DNA from 4 places in the Vibrio sp. NH-UV-68 genome. Region 4 is predicted to be linked to each of the others. Evidence: predicted binding sites of a transcription regulator. Region 4 holds the regulator's gene; each other region holds the start of a gene.
The links. The regulator PurR, encoded in region 4, represses purine synthesis genes. The targets are predictions, from matches to a motif close to TNANGNAAACGTTTNCNTNA.

Region 1 (4,217 bases), 660 kb from region 4:
CATAACTAACTTGACATTCAGTTGATTGAAAAACTTAATTGAGAATGGCAACAAACAGATCGAAGCGACGAGAAAACGCAAACCAACAAAGCCAAAAGGTGGTAAACCTTGAATTGCTTGTTTAGAAAATATCCAGCCTAAACCAGCCAACGCTGTGGTCGCTATCAAGATCCATGTTGCTTTTTGTTCCGCGTTCAATTTATATCTCGTTGATTATTGTTTTGTTCATTATCACTTGATAGTGTCAGATCTTGGCGTCGCTGGCTACGTAAAGTGTGCTGGAAAAGCGGCAAGCAAAATCGCTTACTATCGAGAAATGCATTGATGATTATTGTTGGACACCGTGGCGTTGCTGGCCACTATCCCGAGAATACACGCGTAAGTATTATGGCAGCGATTGACTTGGGCTTGGAGTGGGTCGAAGTTGATATTCAGTCGACTAAAGATCACCATCTTGTCGTTTGTCATGACCACACCATTAATCGTTGTAGTAATGGTCATGGCCGTGTTGATCAACACACACTAAAGGAACTTAAACAATTGGATTTTGGCGATTGGTTTGATAAGAGATTTACTGGCGAGCGTATTATGACGCTGGGTGAATTACTTAATCTCTCTAAATTACATCGATTGAAGTTAAACTTAGAAATTAAAGTCGACAAGCATGATGCCAAATTTGTCTGTCAACTGCTTACCGATGTATTGCATCAAGAAAACGTCACAACCGACAACATAATCTTATCGAGCTTTGATCCTGATGTGATGCGTCAGTTACATCAAATGCTACCCCAGTATCGACGCGCAGTTTTGTGTGGCCGAGTTTCACACAAGGTGTATGCATTGTTAGCCGAAGTGGCGGCCTTTAGCTGTAATATTGATCATCGTTGGACTAGCAAGCAGCAGATTGCAAAACTTCAATCACTCGGTTATCAAGTTTGGAGTTACACAGTAAACAACCCGCACCGTGTAAAATATTTATCGAATCTTGATGCCTTGTTTAGCGACTATCCGCAGCGCTTCGTAAACTAACCGTCCGTATACCTCTGCCATACAGAACGACTGTATGGCCCTGCATTCACACTCGTGATATTTGTCACATTATCTAATCTTCGCCCTCATTCTTTCCTCAAAAGTAAAAATAAATAAATTATTTAAAAATCATATAGATAATTAAATTCATTGTTTTTCAATACAAAATTATGCTCAAAAGTTGCACCAAAAAGTCTTGATAATTTTCCGCGCCCAAACTACTGTATAAGTATACAGCATGTACAAGGGAACAGTAATCATGATTCAGGCACAGACTGCAGCTCGCACTTTTTCAAAATACAATGTTCTTGCTCAACCGACGCAGCCAATGAATATCGATCCACTGACGCTGAGTCGCTTAGCGGGTCTTTCAAATCAAAAGCAGTGGATCTTATTTACTGCCGAATGCCCTCGCCCTGATTATAGTCAACTGGCATCCTCGCGTATTAGCTGTAAAAAAATTATTCACATGAAGGCTTCTCAAAAACAATCCGAATTTGAAATCGTCATGAAAGCCATACAGTCAAAAAATGCGAGCGCGGTTATTGCTTCAAACAAAATTCCACTAGCAGAACAAAGCTTACTCTGTGATCTCGCCGTTCAATGCCAGTGTGAAGTGTTCTTTGTTGAGGGCAAAACTAATCAGTACCACTAATTAAGCACAGCAATCATAGACGGTCGTGCACCCCTTCATTCGAGGGGTTTTCTTTTCTATCCCAACCAATAAATCATGATTCGACTCTAATAAGAAAAAATAAGCAAACGTTTGCTTTTTAACTGGCAGAGCAAAATAGTTCTGGTATCATGCGGGGCAAATAAATTATCTGACTCTGATAATTTCCATGTTGCTTAAGATAGGAATGTCTAAATGAATCTCGCAGATCAAGTACTCGCTGTAAACGACGATCTACCCATTCGTACAGATAAACCCGTTCATAGCGGTAAAGTCCGCTCTGTGTATTGGTTAACCGAGCAAGACAGTAAACGTCTGATCAAAGAAAAAGGCTACGACGTCGCCGAAGATGCGCCGTTGGCGATTATGGTGATCAGTGACCGAATCTCTGCATTTGACTGCATTTGGCATGCCGAGGGTGGCCTAAAAGGCGTTCCGGGTAAAGGCGCTGCACTCAATGCGATTTCAAATCACTGGTTCAGCCTATTTCAGCAACACGGTTTAGCAGACAGTCACATCTTAGATATTCCCCACCCTTTTGTCTGGATTGTACAAAAAGCAAAACCAATCATGATTGAGGCGATTTGTCGTCAATACATTACGGGTTCAATGTGGCGCGCCTATGCAAACGGCGAACGTAATTTCTGTGGCATTGAGCTTCCAGAAGGTTTAGAAAAAGATAAGCCACTGCCCGAACTGCTGATGACCCCTTCAACCAAAGGCATTTTACGCGGTATTCCTGGGGTTCCTGAAGCCGATGATGTCAACATTACTCGCCAAAACATTGAAGAAAACTACGCTGCATTTAATTTTTCTAAAGCCGAAGATATTGCCCAATACGAAAAGTTATTGCGAGAAGGTTTCGTTCTAATCAGCAATGCGCTGGCAGAAATTGACCAAATCTTCGTCGATACAAAATTCGAGTTTGGTTATGTCACCGACTCAGCTGGTAATGAAAAGCTAATTTACATGGATGAAGTTGGCACGCCTGACTCATCACGTCTCTGGGATGAAAATGAGTATAATGCAGGCAAGATTGTCGAGAACTCTAAAGAAGGCTTCCGCCAGTTTTTGCTTAACTATTTCCCAGATCCAGACATCTTGCTCAATAAAGAGCGAATGGCCGAACGTGAAGCACTGGCTCGCGACAATGCCCTACCGACAGACGCTTTAATGGATATCTCAACAACTTACCTTGGTATCGCAGAGAAAATAACCGGACGGTCAATCGCACTCAGCACCAATCCGAAGCAAGAGATTATCGATATTCTCGCCCGTGACTACGGACTCATTGATTAATCAAAAATAGAAGCCTCAACCATGTTGAGGCTTTTTTGTTATTTATCTTTCCCCTTACCACCTTTGTCTGATCCTCCTTTATTGCCACCGCCCTTGTTACCTCCACCCTTATTACTGCCTGAACGGTTGTTGGATTCACTGGCCTTGTCAGACTGTGCGGTCGCGCGGATTTGCTGCTTCTGCTCTTTTAACTCACCAGTCCCATTCCCAGGATTGGAATATTTTGCATGAGCATCAAGTTCTTGCTGGGTCACAAAGCCATCTTTATCTTTATCAAACGAGGCAAAAGCGCTGAGTTTATTGCCATCATCATTATCAACTTCACTTTCTTCCTCTGCGCCCTCTTCAGGCTCTTGATCTGATGATCCTAAACGATACTGGTTAAATTCATCTTTAGAAACTAACCCATCACCATTACTGTCCATGTCAGCAATGTCGGGTGATAGCTTTGAACGATTATTGATATCACTCTCTTCTTCAGCTTGAGCACCAAAAACTAATATGGTTAACAAGGCGACGAGTACACTGGTTGCTTTATACATAACTGACTCCGTATTTATCTTTCAACCATAAGTTTAGAACACCAGTTGAAAAGTGCGGATTAGATAACTAGGCTCTATCAATTAGTAGTGCAAAACGTTATAACTGCTTATTGTTGTTCGTATTATTGAACTCTATGGACTATATCACCCTTTCCCGTATCAGTTTGAAACACCTGACAGTTTTGCATGTCCTGCTTAGTACTCATAGCGTGACAGGCGCGGCCGAGATCTTGTGCGTCACCCCATCAAGCGTCAGCAAAAATCTGTCTCTATTACGTACACAACTCAATGATGAATTGTTCTATCGTGATAATGGCAGCCTGATCCCGACGCAATTTGCTTTAAGCATTGGCCCTGAAATTCACAAGATTTTATCTGCGATGAATGGCATTCTTCATCAAGGTGATTTTTCACCACAGCAATTTTCCGGTTCCATTTCTCTTTCAATGCGAGAGAGCACCTTTGAACTGTTTGCACCGAAAATCGTCCAGATTTCTCAACAACTTTCGAATGCTCGCTGTCTTAATGTGTTCGCTAAAGAGCAGTTAAGTTTTGAGGCGCTGAGCCGCGGACAAGTGGATTTTATGTTGCTCCCTCATGATATCAGTCAACCACCAACTCGCAGTCGTGATCTTATGTGGCAACAAGTGCTTGCAGATGAAATGGTATGTTTG
Region 2 (4,217 bases), 110 kb from region 4:
CAATGCCAGTAAGCTAATGATATAGCGAGTAATCTCACTGCCACTTGGGGTGCTGTCGATCCCTTTCACTAAGCATTCTAAGCCGAGTTTTAAATCTGATTCTCGGCCATAAACACCAACGGTATTAGGAGGGTTGGTGTTTAAGATTGCTTTTAATGAAGTTTCAAACGCGTCAGAGTCACAGTGACCGTTTTTGGCGACTTGTTGCACTAAGGCAACCGCTTGGCAGATTCCAGCAAAGGCGATAGTACGGTCATAAAGTGTGTTAGCCACGTAGTTCTACTCCTGATGGTTACTTAAATGCGCGCTTCAATGATACCGCCACCTAGACAGACTTCGCCTTGATAGAAGACAGCGGATTGTCCTGGTGTTACGGCAACTTGCGGCTGGTCAAAGATAACTTTAATGTTTTCATCGTCAATTGGGATGATAGTACATGGGATATCTGTCTGACGGTAGCGCGTTTTTACACTGCATTGTAACGGTTGTTTAATTACTTCGCGATCTACCCAATGCAACTGAGATGCGAGCAGCCCCTGTGACTTCAGTAACGGGTGGTCAGCGCCTTGAACGGCAATTAACACGTTGCGTTTTAAGTCTTTCTCTGCAACGTACCAAGGGTCTTCGTGACCGCCACCGCCTTTTTGTCCGCCAATATGCAGACCTTTACGCTGGCCTAAAGTGTGGTACATCAAGCCTTGGTGTTCACCGATAACTTTGCCGTCAGGGGTTTCGATCTTACCTGGTTGAGCGGGTAGGTAGCGCGAAAGGAAGTCGGTAAACTTACGTTCACCAATAAAGCAGATACCAGTCGAGTCTTTCTTCTTGGCCGTGATCAAATCTTGTTCTTCAGCAATGCGGCGCACTTCAGGCTTCTCAAGCTCTCCGACTGGGAACAAGCTACGGCCAATTTGTTCGCTGCTAAGCGTGTATAAGAAATAGCTTTGGTCTTTGTTGCCATCAACGCCGCGTAGCATTTGCGGTTTTTCACCATTTTGTGGAAATGAACGGCGTACATAGTGACCCATCGCAATGTAATCAGCATCGAGAACTTCGTCTGCGAACTCCAAGAAAGCTTTAAATTTGATCTCTTTATTGCACAAAATATCAGGGTTCGGTGTACGACCTGCTTTGTATTCTGCAAGGAAGTACTCAAATACATTGTCCCAGTATTCTGCGGCAAAGTTAATGGTATGAAGGTGAATGCCTAGCTTGTCACAAACCGCTTGAGCATCGGCAAGATCTTCTGCTGCTGTACAGTATTCTTCGTTGTCATCTTCTTCCCAGTTCTTCATAAACAACCCTTCGACTTGATAGCCTTGTTGCTTAAGAAGATAAGCCGAAACGGATGAATCAACACCACCGGACATACCCACGATGACTTTCTTTTGACTGTTATCAGTACAGTTGTCAGACATTACTAAACACCACTTAAATTAACCGGACGCAAATTCTATCAGAAAGCATAACGAGGGGACAGATCCGAGATCATCCTCACATTTCGCTAACGGCCATTGTTTGACCAAGTAACACGACAAAATCACGCTTTATTGTCTATAGAGTTTGTATATATGGCATAGTAAGCAAAATTCAAGATAGGCAAGGTAAATACAATGAGTGATGAGAACTCGATAATCGAAGAAGCTCAGTTGATCGAAGTGATTGAGAATCAACTTGAAGATGGCAATCCGGTTAAAGTTAAAGAGACCTTGATGCGCCTGATGATGACGGGTAATTCAAAAGAAGATGCAGTGGCTATGATGGCTTGTGCCGTGGCGATTGAAATATTTGATGTGTCAAAAAATGACGGCCAGTTCAACTTAAAACGCTACAGTGACAACTTAGACCGTTTACCTGACTTAAGCTTTATGGAAGGTGAGTAAGGGCCTTTATTTGCCGATTATTATGAGTTTACAGCTAGTAGACTCATTTTTGCATATTGGAGCAACCACGGTGAAGCCTTGAACCGTGGATAATGAATTAACGCAGCAAACGTTTGCTATAATTCCTGATATTGCCGCACTGAAAACGGCGATGTAGAATCCGGCATCCTTTCATCCCTTATTCAGAATCAGCAATATGAAATTTCCTGGTCAACGCAAATCCAAACACTATTTTCCGGTTCATGCTCGTGATCCACTGGTTACTCAAGCGCAAGATAGCAAGAAGATGTCACGAACGCACATTATTGGTATTGACCAAACTTTGGTTGATATTGAAGCCAAGGTGAGTAGTGAGTTAATCGAGAAATACAATCTGAGTAAGGGACACTCATTAGTTATCGATGATGAAACCGCAGAAGCGCTTTATACCGAGTTAAAAGAGTACGCTTTAATTACTAATGAATATGCGGGCGGCACTATAGGCAACACACTCCATAACTATTCGGTTCTTGCTGATGACCGTTCGACCTTATTGGGCGTAATGAGCCAAGACATCAAGATTGGCAGTTATGGCTACCGTTATTTATGTAACACGTCTAGCCGTATGGATCTGAACTATTTGCAGGGCGTTAACGGTGCGATTGGACGCTGCTTTGCACTGATTACTGAAGATGGTGAACGTACTTTTGCGATTAGCGAAGGTCAAATGAACCAACTCCACCCAGACAGTATTCCTGAGAAAATTTTCAAAAATGCTTCAGCGCTCGTCTTAACCGCTTACTTGGTCCGTTGCAAAGCAGGCGATCCAATGCCCGAGGCGACAATGAAAGCGATTGAGTACGCCAAGCAGTATCATGTCCCAGTAGTGTTAACCCTAGGCACAAAATTTGTTATTCAAGACGATCCTGAATTTTGGCAGGCATTTTTACGCGATCACGTCAGTGTTGTTGCCATGAATGAGGATGAAGCGGAGGCGCTAACTGGAGAATCTGATCCATTAGTTGCCTCTGATAAAGCACTAGAGTGGGTAGATTTAGTATTATGTACTGCTGGGCCACTGGGGTTATTTATGGCGGGCTATACGGAAGAGGCGGCAAAACGTGAAACCTCATTACCGCTTTTGCCAGGTAGTATCGCAGAATTTAACCGTTACGAATTTAGTCGTCCCGCATCGAAAGCACTGTGTGATAATGCAATTAAAGTTTACTCACATATTTCACCTTATATGGGTGGCCCTGAGAAAATTAAAAACACTAATGGTGCTGGCGATGCGGCACTCTCTGCCTTATTGCATGATATGGCCGCTAATAAATACCATAGAGAAAATGTACCTAATTCGAGTAAACATACTCACTCATACCTGACTTATTCATCTTTTTCTCAAGTATGTAAGTATTCAAATCGCGCAAGCTATGAGGTTTTGGTACAGCATTCCCCGCGTCTTTCAAAAGGGCTGCCAGAGCGTGAAGATAGCTTGGAAGAGGCATACTGGGAGCGTTAAATCGAAGCCCCTTGAACGATACTTAATTTTATCGTTTAGAGAATAATGGTGATTGAAATTTCATTTAGACCTCATACTTATGAGGTCTTTTTTATACCAGCCACAAAAAAAGCGCCATTCAGGCGCTTTTTAAATAATACAAAATGGTTAGATTAGGAACTCGTCGAGTGACTTACCTGCGTCTAATTGCTCTTGGATTGATGATGGTGTACGGCCTTGACCTGTCCAAGTTTTTTCTGCGCCTGAAGCATCAACATATTTATATTTAGCTGGGCGAGGAGCGCGTTTTGTTTTTGCCTTGCTTTTGGTTTTTGACTCTCCAGCAAGAGCAGAAATTAACGCTTCTACATCAATTCCATCTTTAGAAATTTGCTCTGCAATCGCAGCCAGTTTCGCTTCTTGCTCAGCGGCAGCGGCGCGCTCAGCTTCTTCAGCTTCTTTACGCTCAGCAACCACAGTAGTTAATTTGTCGAGTGCTTCTTCAAGCTGCTCTAGAGTCAGATCACGAGCAAATGCACGTAGACTACGAATATTTAATAGTGTTTTTGTTAGTTCCGACATTTATTCATCTCTTCATATATAAGTTGTCGATGCAAGAATCATAAACCTCTATTTTTAATAATACAATCCAATAGAGATAAATTTACATAAAATAATCATATTTGATGGAAAAGATAAACATAAAATGACTATTTCAATTCAATGTTAGTGGTTAAGCTAGAAAATAGGTAACTGCGTTCCATCCATTTCATAAAGATGTGAAACCTATTATAAAAATCATTATATGAGCGGCTTAGCATATATTGTTCACTTTAACTTATAGGTTTGTTATT
Region 3 (4,217 bases), on a different replicon from region 4:
GACACAGATTGAGGGGCCTTCGTTGGCTCCTCTCTCTCATTTTCTCCCTTTTTTTTAATTTGTGTCGTTATAGGTAATATTATGAATAAAACTAAAATTGTCGCGACGCTTGGCCCAGCAAGCCAAGATGCCGAAACGTTAGCAGAAATGATTCGAGCTGGTGTCAATGTCGTACGGCTCAACTTCTCCCACGGTCATCAGCAAGACCACATTGCGACGGCTCTTAAAGTTCGTACTATCGCCAGACAACTTGGTAAACATGTCGGAATTTTGGTTGACCTTCAAGGCCCTAAAATCCGAATTTCATGCTTTGAAGCTGGCGCCATCCATCTTAATCAGGGCGATATTTTTTACTTAGATGGTCAACTGGCGCCTAACGCTGGTAATCAGCAAGCGGTCGGTCTTGATTACCCTCAATTGATTCAGGATCTGGAGCCAGGAAATATTCTGCTACTTGATGATGGCCGCATACAGTTGGAAACATTGGCCGTTGATAAAAAGATGCAAAAAGTCAAAACCCGCGCACTCAATGGCGGTAAGCTTTCAAATCGCAAAGGAATTAATTTACTCGGTGGCGGTTTATCTGCGCCAGCTCTGACCGACAAAGATAAACAAGACATCACCACCGCCACTCTGATTGACGCTGATTTCTTGGCGGTCTCATTTCCGCGCAATGCAGACGACTTACATTACGCCCGCTCTATCGCGGTTCAAGCCGGATGCAATGCGCAAATAGTGGCAAAAATCGAACGTGCGGAAATTGTCACTGATGAAGATTCGATGGACAAAGTGATCGCCGCTTCAGACATCATCATGGTCGCACGTGGCGATCTGGGTGTCGAGATCGGCGATGCGCGTCTACCTGCGGTGCAAAAAGCGTTGATTTCACGAGCGAAGCACCTAGGTAAACCCGTAATCACTGCCACCCAAATGATGGAATCAATGATTGAAAATCCTCTACCAACCCGCGCTGAGGTGATGGATGTCGCCAATGCGATCATTGACGGTACCGATGCAATCATGTTGTCCGCTGAGTCTGCGATGGGAAGCTACCCTGTAGAAACGGTGAAGGCAATGGTTAGAATTGCCGAAGGCGTTGAAGCTGAAAGCGTATGTTCGGGTGCCTGCTGGGAGCAGATTCAACAATTGTGCAGTGACAGCAGCAAAAGCTTTGCTATCTCATCGATGATTTCTGCGGCACGTTCAGAGCAAGCACTAGGCGTTGCTGTCTACACAGAAAGTGGTGAAACACCTTTGCTGATGTCTCGCTGCCAAAGTAAAGCCGTGATATGGGCATTGAGCAATGATGAAAAGCTACTGACAAGAATGAGTATTCTACGCGGCGTAGAGCCTATGTATCTCGACACAACTCATTCATCGTCAGATGCAGCATTAATCGTCATCCCCCTATTGAGTAATGAGCTGGCTAAACGTGGTATCTCGTCACTGCTTATCTCTCGTTTTGAGTCGGTTGAAAACGTCGGTGATATCAACATCAGTCGACTGGTTCAGATCAAACCAAGCACCTGCATTGCTGCCTAACGATGGCAGTTAACTTGCCCTCCCCCACCCTCGCTCCACAGGGATTATAGGGATTTTGGCCTACCTTCGGGTAGGTCCTTTTTGTTTATGACAGTGATCAACACGCCACGTCTATTTTTACGTTAAAGTCTCATCCATACTAAAAACACCGCTTTACAAAGCACGTTTTAACGCTATTATTTGCACGCAAACGATTACCTCACTTTTAGCGTGCTTATTTTGAGGGTTTTATGCTGTCCGATATCGATATCTGTCGTAAGACAATTCTCCAACCCATTACCCAAGTCGCGCACAATGCAGGACTAAGGGATAGTGAATTTCATAGCCAAGGTAAATACAAAGCAAAAGTTGCATTAGATACCCTTAAACGTCTGCAACATCACCCCACGGGAAAGCTTGTTTTAGTCACCGCTATCACTCCAACTCCGCTTGGCGAGGGTAAGACAGTAACAACCATTGGTCTTTCGCAAGGATTGGCTAAGTTACAACAATCCGTGATGGCATGCATCAGACAACCTTCTATGGGCCCAATTTTCGGCGTCAAAGGCGGTGCCGCAGGTGGTGGTTACTCTCAAGTGGCTCCAATGGAAGAGCTCAACCTCCATTTGACAGGAGACATTCACGCCGTGACTGCCGCGCACAATCTAGCGGCCGCGGCTATCGATGCCCGCATTTATCATGAACAACGTTTGGGGTATCAAGACTTCGAGCAGCGCAGTGGTATGAAAGCATTACGCATTGATTGCAAGCGTGTAGTTTGGAAGCGCGTGATGGACCACAATGATCGCGCGCTGCGGATGGTCACGGTTGGGCAAAATGAACCGGACAAAACCGTTAATGGCTTTGAGCGTCTCGATGGTTTTGATATTTCGGCAGCCTCCGAACTGATGGCAATCTTAGCCCTAGCAAGTGATTTGAAAGACTTACGGTCTCGCATTGGTCGTATTGTGGTCGCTTATAACCTCGAAGGCCATCCTGTTACAACTGAAGATCTTCAGGTAGCAGGCGCGATGGCTGTCAGTATGAAGGAAGCGATTGAACCAACGCTAATGCAAACGCTTGAAGGAGTACCGACGTTAATTCACGCCGGACCATTTGCCAACATCGCCCATGGGAACTCTTCGATCATTGCCGACAATATTGCCACCAGGTTATGCGACTATACCGTCACTGAAGGTGGCTTTGGCTCTGACATGGGGTTTGAAAAAGCCTGTAATATTAAAGCGCAAATGTCAGCCAAGGCACCAGACTGTGCGGTCATCGTTGCGACCCTGCGTGGCCTCAAAGCCAATTCGGGCCACTACCAATTAATACCTGGGCAATCTATTCCTGACACCCTATTTGCCGATGACGAGCAAGCTCTTGAGTCAGGGTTTGAGAACCTCAAATGGCACATTAATAACGTCAATAAGTACGGCGTACCAGCCGTAGTTGCGATCAACCGCTTTCCACAAGACAGCGAACATGAATTGCAGTTACTCAAACAATGGGTCGAATCCCTACCAAACAATGTTGCGGTCGCAATTAGTCAAGGCTTTAGCCAAGGCGGTAATGGCACGTTAGAACTGGCGGATAAAGTCATCCAACAATGCACCAAACCATCGATATTCAAACCTCTTTATCACTTTTCTCAGCCCACGGAGGAAAAACTGATGGCGGTTGCTGAAAGTGGTTATGGTGCAGCCAGTATTACGTTTAGTGACAAAGCTAAGCAGCAACTCGCCGATCTTAAACATCATGGATTTGATAATCTTGCTGTCTGTTTGGCCAAAACACCGATGTCGATTTCAACCGATGGTTCGGTCAAAGGGGTACCGAAAGGCTTTGATGTCCCCGTTCGAGAGCTCAGGCTTTGTGCTGGTGCAGGGTTTGTCTATGCTCTGTGTGGTAATGTCATGACAATGCCTGGCTTACCCGAAAAACCCGCTTTCATGCATCTCGATATCGATGATAATGGCGATATTATCGGCTTAAGCTAATTTGGCGCATGCTAACAGCAAACTAAGCAACATTAAGTACTTGGTTTGCTGTTGATTTGTATCGCCATTCCATGAAGTTAGTCGTGAGATGGTGTACCATGAAATGACAGTCTCTCAACAATCGGACGTTTTCATGGAAGCAGAGCTACTGGAAATTAAAAACTTCCTATCCCAACACCCTCCTTTTGACGAATTGGAAGATGATGTACTTAATTACATCACTAAAAATGTCGAAATTTCCTATTATCGTGAAGACACTCCCGTCATTCACTTCGGTGACGAGATCCACGATTTGTACGTTGTTCGCAGTGGCGTTATTGAGTTGTATCGTCGCAAAGGCGAGTTATACAATCGACTTGATGAAGGCGCGCTATTTGGACAGATGGGAATTTTAACCCGTAATAAAGTACGTTTTCCTGCCAAAGCCATCAAAGATAGTTTGCTCTACTGCATCCCTGAAGCGGTGTTTCAAGAGCTGTATGAAAATCATGAATCCTTTGCCGATTTTGTAGAGGTTGAAAACAACGCTCGCCTGCGTAACACGGTTTCTAATAGTAATGAGCGAAATGACCTAACCACATCCAAATTGCGAACGTTACTCAGCGGTGAGGCCCCGTTCATCCATAAAACAGAGTCGATTCAAAACGCGGCAATAAAAATGGCCGATGAGAATGTGTCATCACTGCTAATTATTGA
Region 4 (4,217 bases):
ACAATATGCGCCTCGGTCGGGGTTGCTGCGGTAAATATCTTCACTAAACGTTTCCATTCGATGTCGGCGGGGTATTTTTAAGCTTGGCCATGATCCATTTAGCGATCACAGGGAAAAGCCCAAGTAGGGCAAAAGAGAGTAAAACACTGGGCGAGACAATACCAGACAGGCTGTCAATCTGTGCGAGTTGAGTACCAGCATTAAGATACACAGCGGTCCCTGGAAGCATACCTAATTGACTGATTAAATAGAAACGCAGGGTTGAAAGTGGCGTTAACCCCATCAACAAGTTGATCAGGAAGAAGGGGAAAACAGGGATAAGTCGTAACGAGAACAGGTAAAACGCGCCGTCGCGCTCAATACCTTGGTTAATGGCATTAAGCTTATCGCCAAACTTTGACTGAACCCAATCACGCAACAGGTAGCGGCTACTTAAAAATGCCAGAGTAGCGCCAATGGTGCTGGCAAAAGAGACCAAAAACAAGCTTGTCCAAAAGCCAAACAGTGCCGCGCCGAGTAAGGTCACTACCGCAGCTCCGGGAATCGAGAAAGCGGTTGCGGCGACATAAGCGAAAAAATAAATGGCAGCGGAGAGGGCAAAATTATCGTGAATAAAGACCGCGAGTTCTGCTTGTTGTGCTTTGGCATTTTCCAAGGTCAAATACTGGCCAAAGTTGACCCCCAAGATGACAATTAAGGCCAAAAAAATGGCACCAAAGATGACTTTCTTATTCATTGTGACGTTCCGTCCTGATTTAAAGCAGATGCGTTTCAAGTGTTAATAGACAAGACAGAGAAAGCAAGATTTATATTTCACTGAAAACAAAAAAAGTCAGCCCAATGGCTGACTTTTTTATCATATTTAACTTAGTGGCTGAGCTGATTGAGTAACTCTTGGCGTCTGTTTTGAGGAATGACAGACCAATGTGTGCCTTTTATCGCGCCTTCCAAAGCCCAGAGGAGTTCGATGTTAACATCGGTAGAGTGGGTAGACTGTATCGCTTTGAATGCGTTAACCGACCCCGTCTTTTCAAGATTCTCCACCGTGTCAATTCCGGCCTTTTTTAACATACGCTCCGTTGCTAGGCGTAAGTTAGGCAAATCTTTGAGCCGGTTTGGTTTTGCTTGCGACTGAGTCTGCTTCTCTTTGTTGGCTGCACTGAGTGCATGCCGCGCTATCTCTAAGGTTTTGCTTGTGTCAGCGATTAAGCCGTCATCTAGAGCAAAATATTTGGTCACAACTGGGAAACCCCGTTTTTTGTAAACGTAGGGTTCAAGACCTTGAGATTTGAATTGTTTCGTTAGTGCTGTATCGGCACGAACATGCAGTTTGTTGTTAACGATCAGTGCAAACATGGTGTCATCGGCAAAAATTCCAAAACCACCAAACATTGAGCGAGACTTGATGCTTCCAAGCTGCTCAAAGAATCGCATTGAGTCTTTTAAAATAGGTTTATCCATGCTGTCTTTATCTCGGTGTATAAATATACGCCACCAATTCAGGTCCGAGAGAATAGCAAAAAAATGCAGTTACTGTGTCAATATGATGTTATACCTTTGTAGGTATGTCTTAAGACGGTATGCATATTTGCCATCGGCAACCCCGCTACCTGACATAAAATGTTTAAGGCCGGAGGCTTTGCGTCCCACCCTTTCGAAGTGGTTTGCCCTGTTCGTGGCTTGTTGCGAACTCTGAAAGGATAAATAAATATGCGTAGAGCATCACATTAATGTGAAGTATATGTGATACATGTCTCATAAATGTTTGTTATTGGTTCACTCAACTAAGGTTAAACAACTCAGTTGAGTGAAATCAGAGGCTATTTATTGAGGTTACGAACGGTGCTTCGTTGAACAATCTCAGGGTGCATTTCAAAGATGCGTTTTTCGTGCTCTTTATCTTTAATGCGCTCAAGCAAGATCTCAAATGCGTTCTTACCCACACGACGTTTTGGTTGGTGAACCGTTGTGAGTGGTGGAGAGAAATATTCTGCCAGTTCGATATTGTCGTAGCCAATCACAGAGATGTCTTCAGGGATACGAATACCTTTCTGCTGCAAGCGACTCATCAGACCGAGTGCCATGGTGTCATTGAAACAGAAAACAGCGCTTGGTTTCTTATCCATTGCAACGATTTGATCCGCGGCAAGAACAGCGGTATCACATTCAAAGTTGCCTTCTAGGATCCAATTTTCATTTACGCTTAGATTGGCTTCAGTCATGGCCCGCTTAAAGCCACGGATGCGCTCTTGACAGGCGGCCTTCTCGAAATGTCCACTTAGGCAAGCGATCTCTTTATGACCGTGGTCAATCAGGTATTTGGTCGCTAGATAGCCACCTTCTTCGGAATTATCAATGATTTTATCTGCTTGTGAGCTTTCAGGGCCCCAATCCATTACCACTTTCGGAATGTCTTTGTGGCGATCAAGCATTTCACTCAACTCTTCGGTCAAGTCGGAACACATCACCAAAATGCCATCGACGCGCTTTTCTGCGAGCATGCGAATGTAGTCACGTTGCTTTTCGTAAATACCACCCGTGTTACACAAGATCAGTGTATAACCTTGACGATAACAGTAACTCTCGACACCATCGATAACTTCAGAGAAGAAAAGGTTGGTTGATTGAGTGACGAGCATGCCGATGGTTCGAGTTGTGTTGCATTTTAAACTACGAGCAACGGCACTCGGGGCGTAATTTAGCTCAGTAACCGCTTCCATTACTTTTTCTTGAGTCGTTTCAGCTACAAATCGCGTTTTATTGATTACGTGAGAGACGGTGGTCGTTGATACACCAGCGAGGCGAGCAACATCTTTAATAGTGGCCATAGGTTTTGTCCTGTCGATGACTGCCACAAGGTTATATCCTAATTTAGAATATCGAGGCAGAAGTACCAGAAACACAAAAACCGCTCTTAACTAGCGGTTTGTATTTTAGTCGTTAATTTTTTATCGTTTTCGGTCACAATTTTAGACCGCAAACGTCATTAGGGCAAACAAAAAACGCGCAAAGGGCATGCCTGAGTTCACAACGTTTTTTATTCATCACCAATTAAGTAGTGGCTATCGAGTTTAAGGAACGCTTCGGTCAAACTCGCAATCGCAGCATAGAAACCAAATTGGTCCAGTTTTTGACACTTCGCAACGAACTGTGGCACCCAACTCAACAAATGGGCCTGAATAAATTGCGCTTGTTGGATTAACGCGTCTTCAAGGTGACGTTGTTGCTCAAGCTCATTGGAGCGGATAATTAAATGACCTAAGAAATCGAGTACGATAGCGATATGGTCGACAGGCTCATTGAGTCCGTGTTCAACTGAGACGCCATGCTCGTTCATTAACGCTTCTAACTCTTTGGCGGGGGTGTCATTAAGCAAGCCATTTTTGCCAATATACATAGAGGCGTAAGGCAGCGCAGAGTCTCGGTCAGACTTTAAGAACAGGTCGCAAAAGTCGGCTGCTAATTCCAATTGAGAATCTTCCCTGTCGATCAGGCGATTGAGTGCATCAACCACACGCTCAACGGCGGGCTTCAGCTCGGCATTTTCTCCTAACCCTGAAAGAAAAGAGCGAATTTGAGCAGAATGATATTGCTGTAAGTTCTCCTCGGTCAGTTCTTTTGCGAACAGGCTCGACAACCACCAATAGATTTCGGCGCGTTTTTCATTAAATGCTTTAGTTTCTTGCACTAGGGGCTACTCCTAAAATAATTACCTATTAGTGTAACCAATAAAAATGAATAGCGATAATGGCTCATATGTCAGCATAAGAGTAGATATGAAAGATTATGAATAAAGGAGTGGGTTTGTCTTGAATCAAGAAAAAATCATCTTTCTTGGTTTTACTCTCATGTTTACTAGAAATGTGACTATTTATGAATAGAATAATTGGTAGACCCATGACCAATGCAAATAAAGTGGTGTAGATGAGCTATCATGTCCTCGTTGTAGAAGATGACGCAGTGACGCGCAATAAGCTAGTTGGATACTTTCAACATGAAGGTTACCAAGTGAGTGAGGCCGAAAGTGGCCAACAAATGCGTGAAGCACTCAGTAATAACGCGATTGATCTCGTGATGCTAGATATCAATCTTCCCGGTGAAGATGGGTTGATGCTAACACGTGAGCTTCGCAGTCAATCTAACATTGGAATTATCCTGGTCACAGGACGCACGGATAGCATCGATAAAATTGTTGGCTTAGAGATGGGGGCAGATGA

Region 1: ViNHUV68_RS07760 (phosphoribosylaminoimidazolesuccinocarboxamide synthase) is a predicted target of PurR. The motif match lies at 1,784-1,803, and genes of this name have one in related genera.
Region 2: ViNHUV68_RS05275 (inosine/guanosine kinase) is a predicted target of PurR. The motif match lies at 1,985-2,004, and genes of this name have one in related genera.
Region 3: ViNHUV68_RS17485 (formate--tetrahydrofolate ligase) is a predicted target of PurR. The motif match lies at 1,725-1,744, and genes of this name have one in related genera.

The regions. Positions count from the first base shown of each region.
Region 1 covers NZ_CP134975.1:1,680,788-1,685,004, forward strand. The annotation lists gene ViNHUV68_RS07745 (EamA family transporter) at 1-198, opposite strand, end outside; gene ViNHUV68_RS07750 (glycerophosphodiester phosphodiesterase family protein) at 325-1,029, shown strand; gene ViNHUV68_RS07755 (hypothetical protein) at 1,289-1,684, shown strand; gene ViNHUV68_RS07760 (phosphoribosylaminoimidazolesuccinocarboxamide synthase) at 1,898-3,001, shown strand; gene ViNHUV68_RS07765 (hypothetical protein) at 3,040-3,543, opposite strand; gene ViNHUV68_RS07770 (LysR substrate-binding domain-containing protein) at 3,678-4,217, shown strand, end outside.
Region 2 covers NZ_CP134975.1:1,126,285-1,130,501, forward strand. The annotation lists gene hflD (high frequency lysogenization protein HflD) at 1-273, opposite strand, end outside; gene mnmA (tRNA 2-thiouridine(34) synthase MnmA) at 297-1,418, opposite strand; gene ViNHUV68_RS05270 (hypothetical protein) at 1,614-1,883, shown strand; gene ViNHUV68_RS05275 (inosine/guanosine kinase) at 2,080-3,384, shown strand; gene ViNHUV68_RS05280 (H-NS family nucleoid-associated regulatory protein) at 3,532-3,945, opposite strand.
Region 3 covers NZ_CP134976.1:674,771-678,987, reverse strand. The annotation lists gene pyk (pyruvate kinase) at 82-1,542, shown strand; gene ViNHUV68_RS17485 (formate--tetrahydrofolate ligase) at 1,773-3,521, shown strand; gene ViNHUV68_RS17480 (putative nucleotidyltransferase substrate binding domain-containing protein) at 3,655-4,217, shown strand, end outside.
Region 4 covers NZ_CP134975.1:1,019,561-1,023,777, forward strand. The annotation lists gene ViNHUV68_RS04770 (putative signal transducing protein) at 1-44, opposite strand, end outside; gene ViNHUV68_RS04775 (TVP38/TMEM64 family protein) at 44-736, opposite strand; gene ViNHUV68_RS04780 (TfoX/Sxy family DNA transformation protein) at 868-1,461, opposite strand; cyclic di-GMP riboswitch class I at 1,594-1,679, opposite strand; gene purR (HTH-type transcriptional repressor PurR) at 1,821-2,828, opposite strand; gene torD (molecular chaperone TorD) at 3,038-3,688, opposite strand; gene torR (two-component system response regulator TorR) at 3,925-4,217, shown strand, end outside.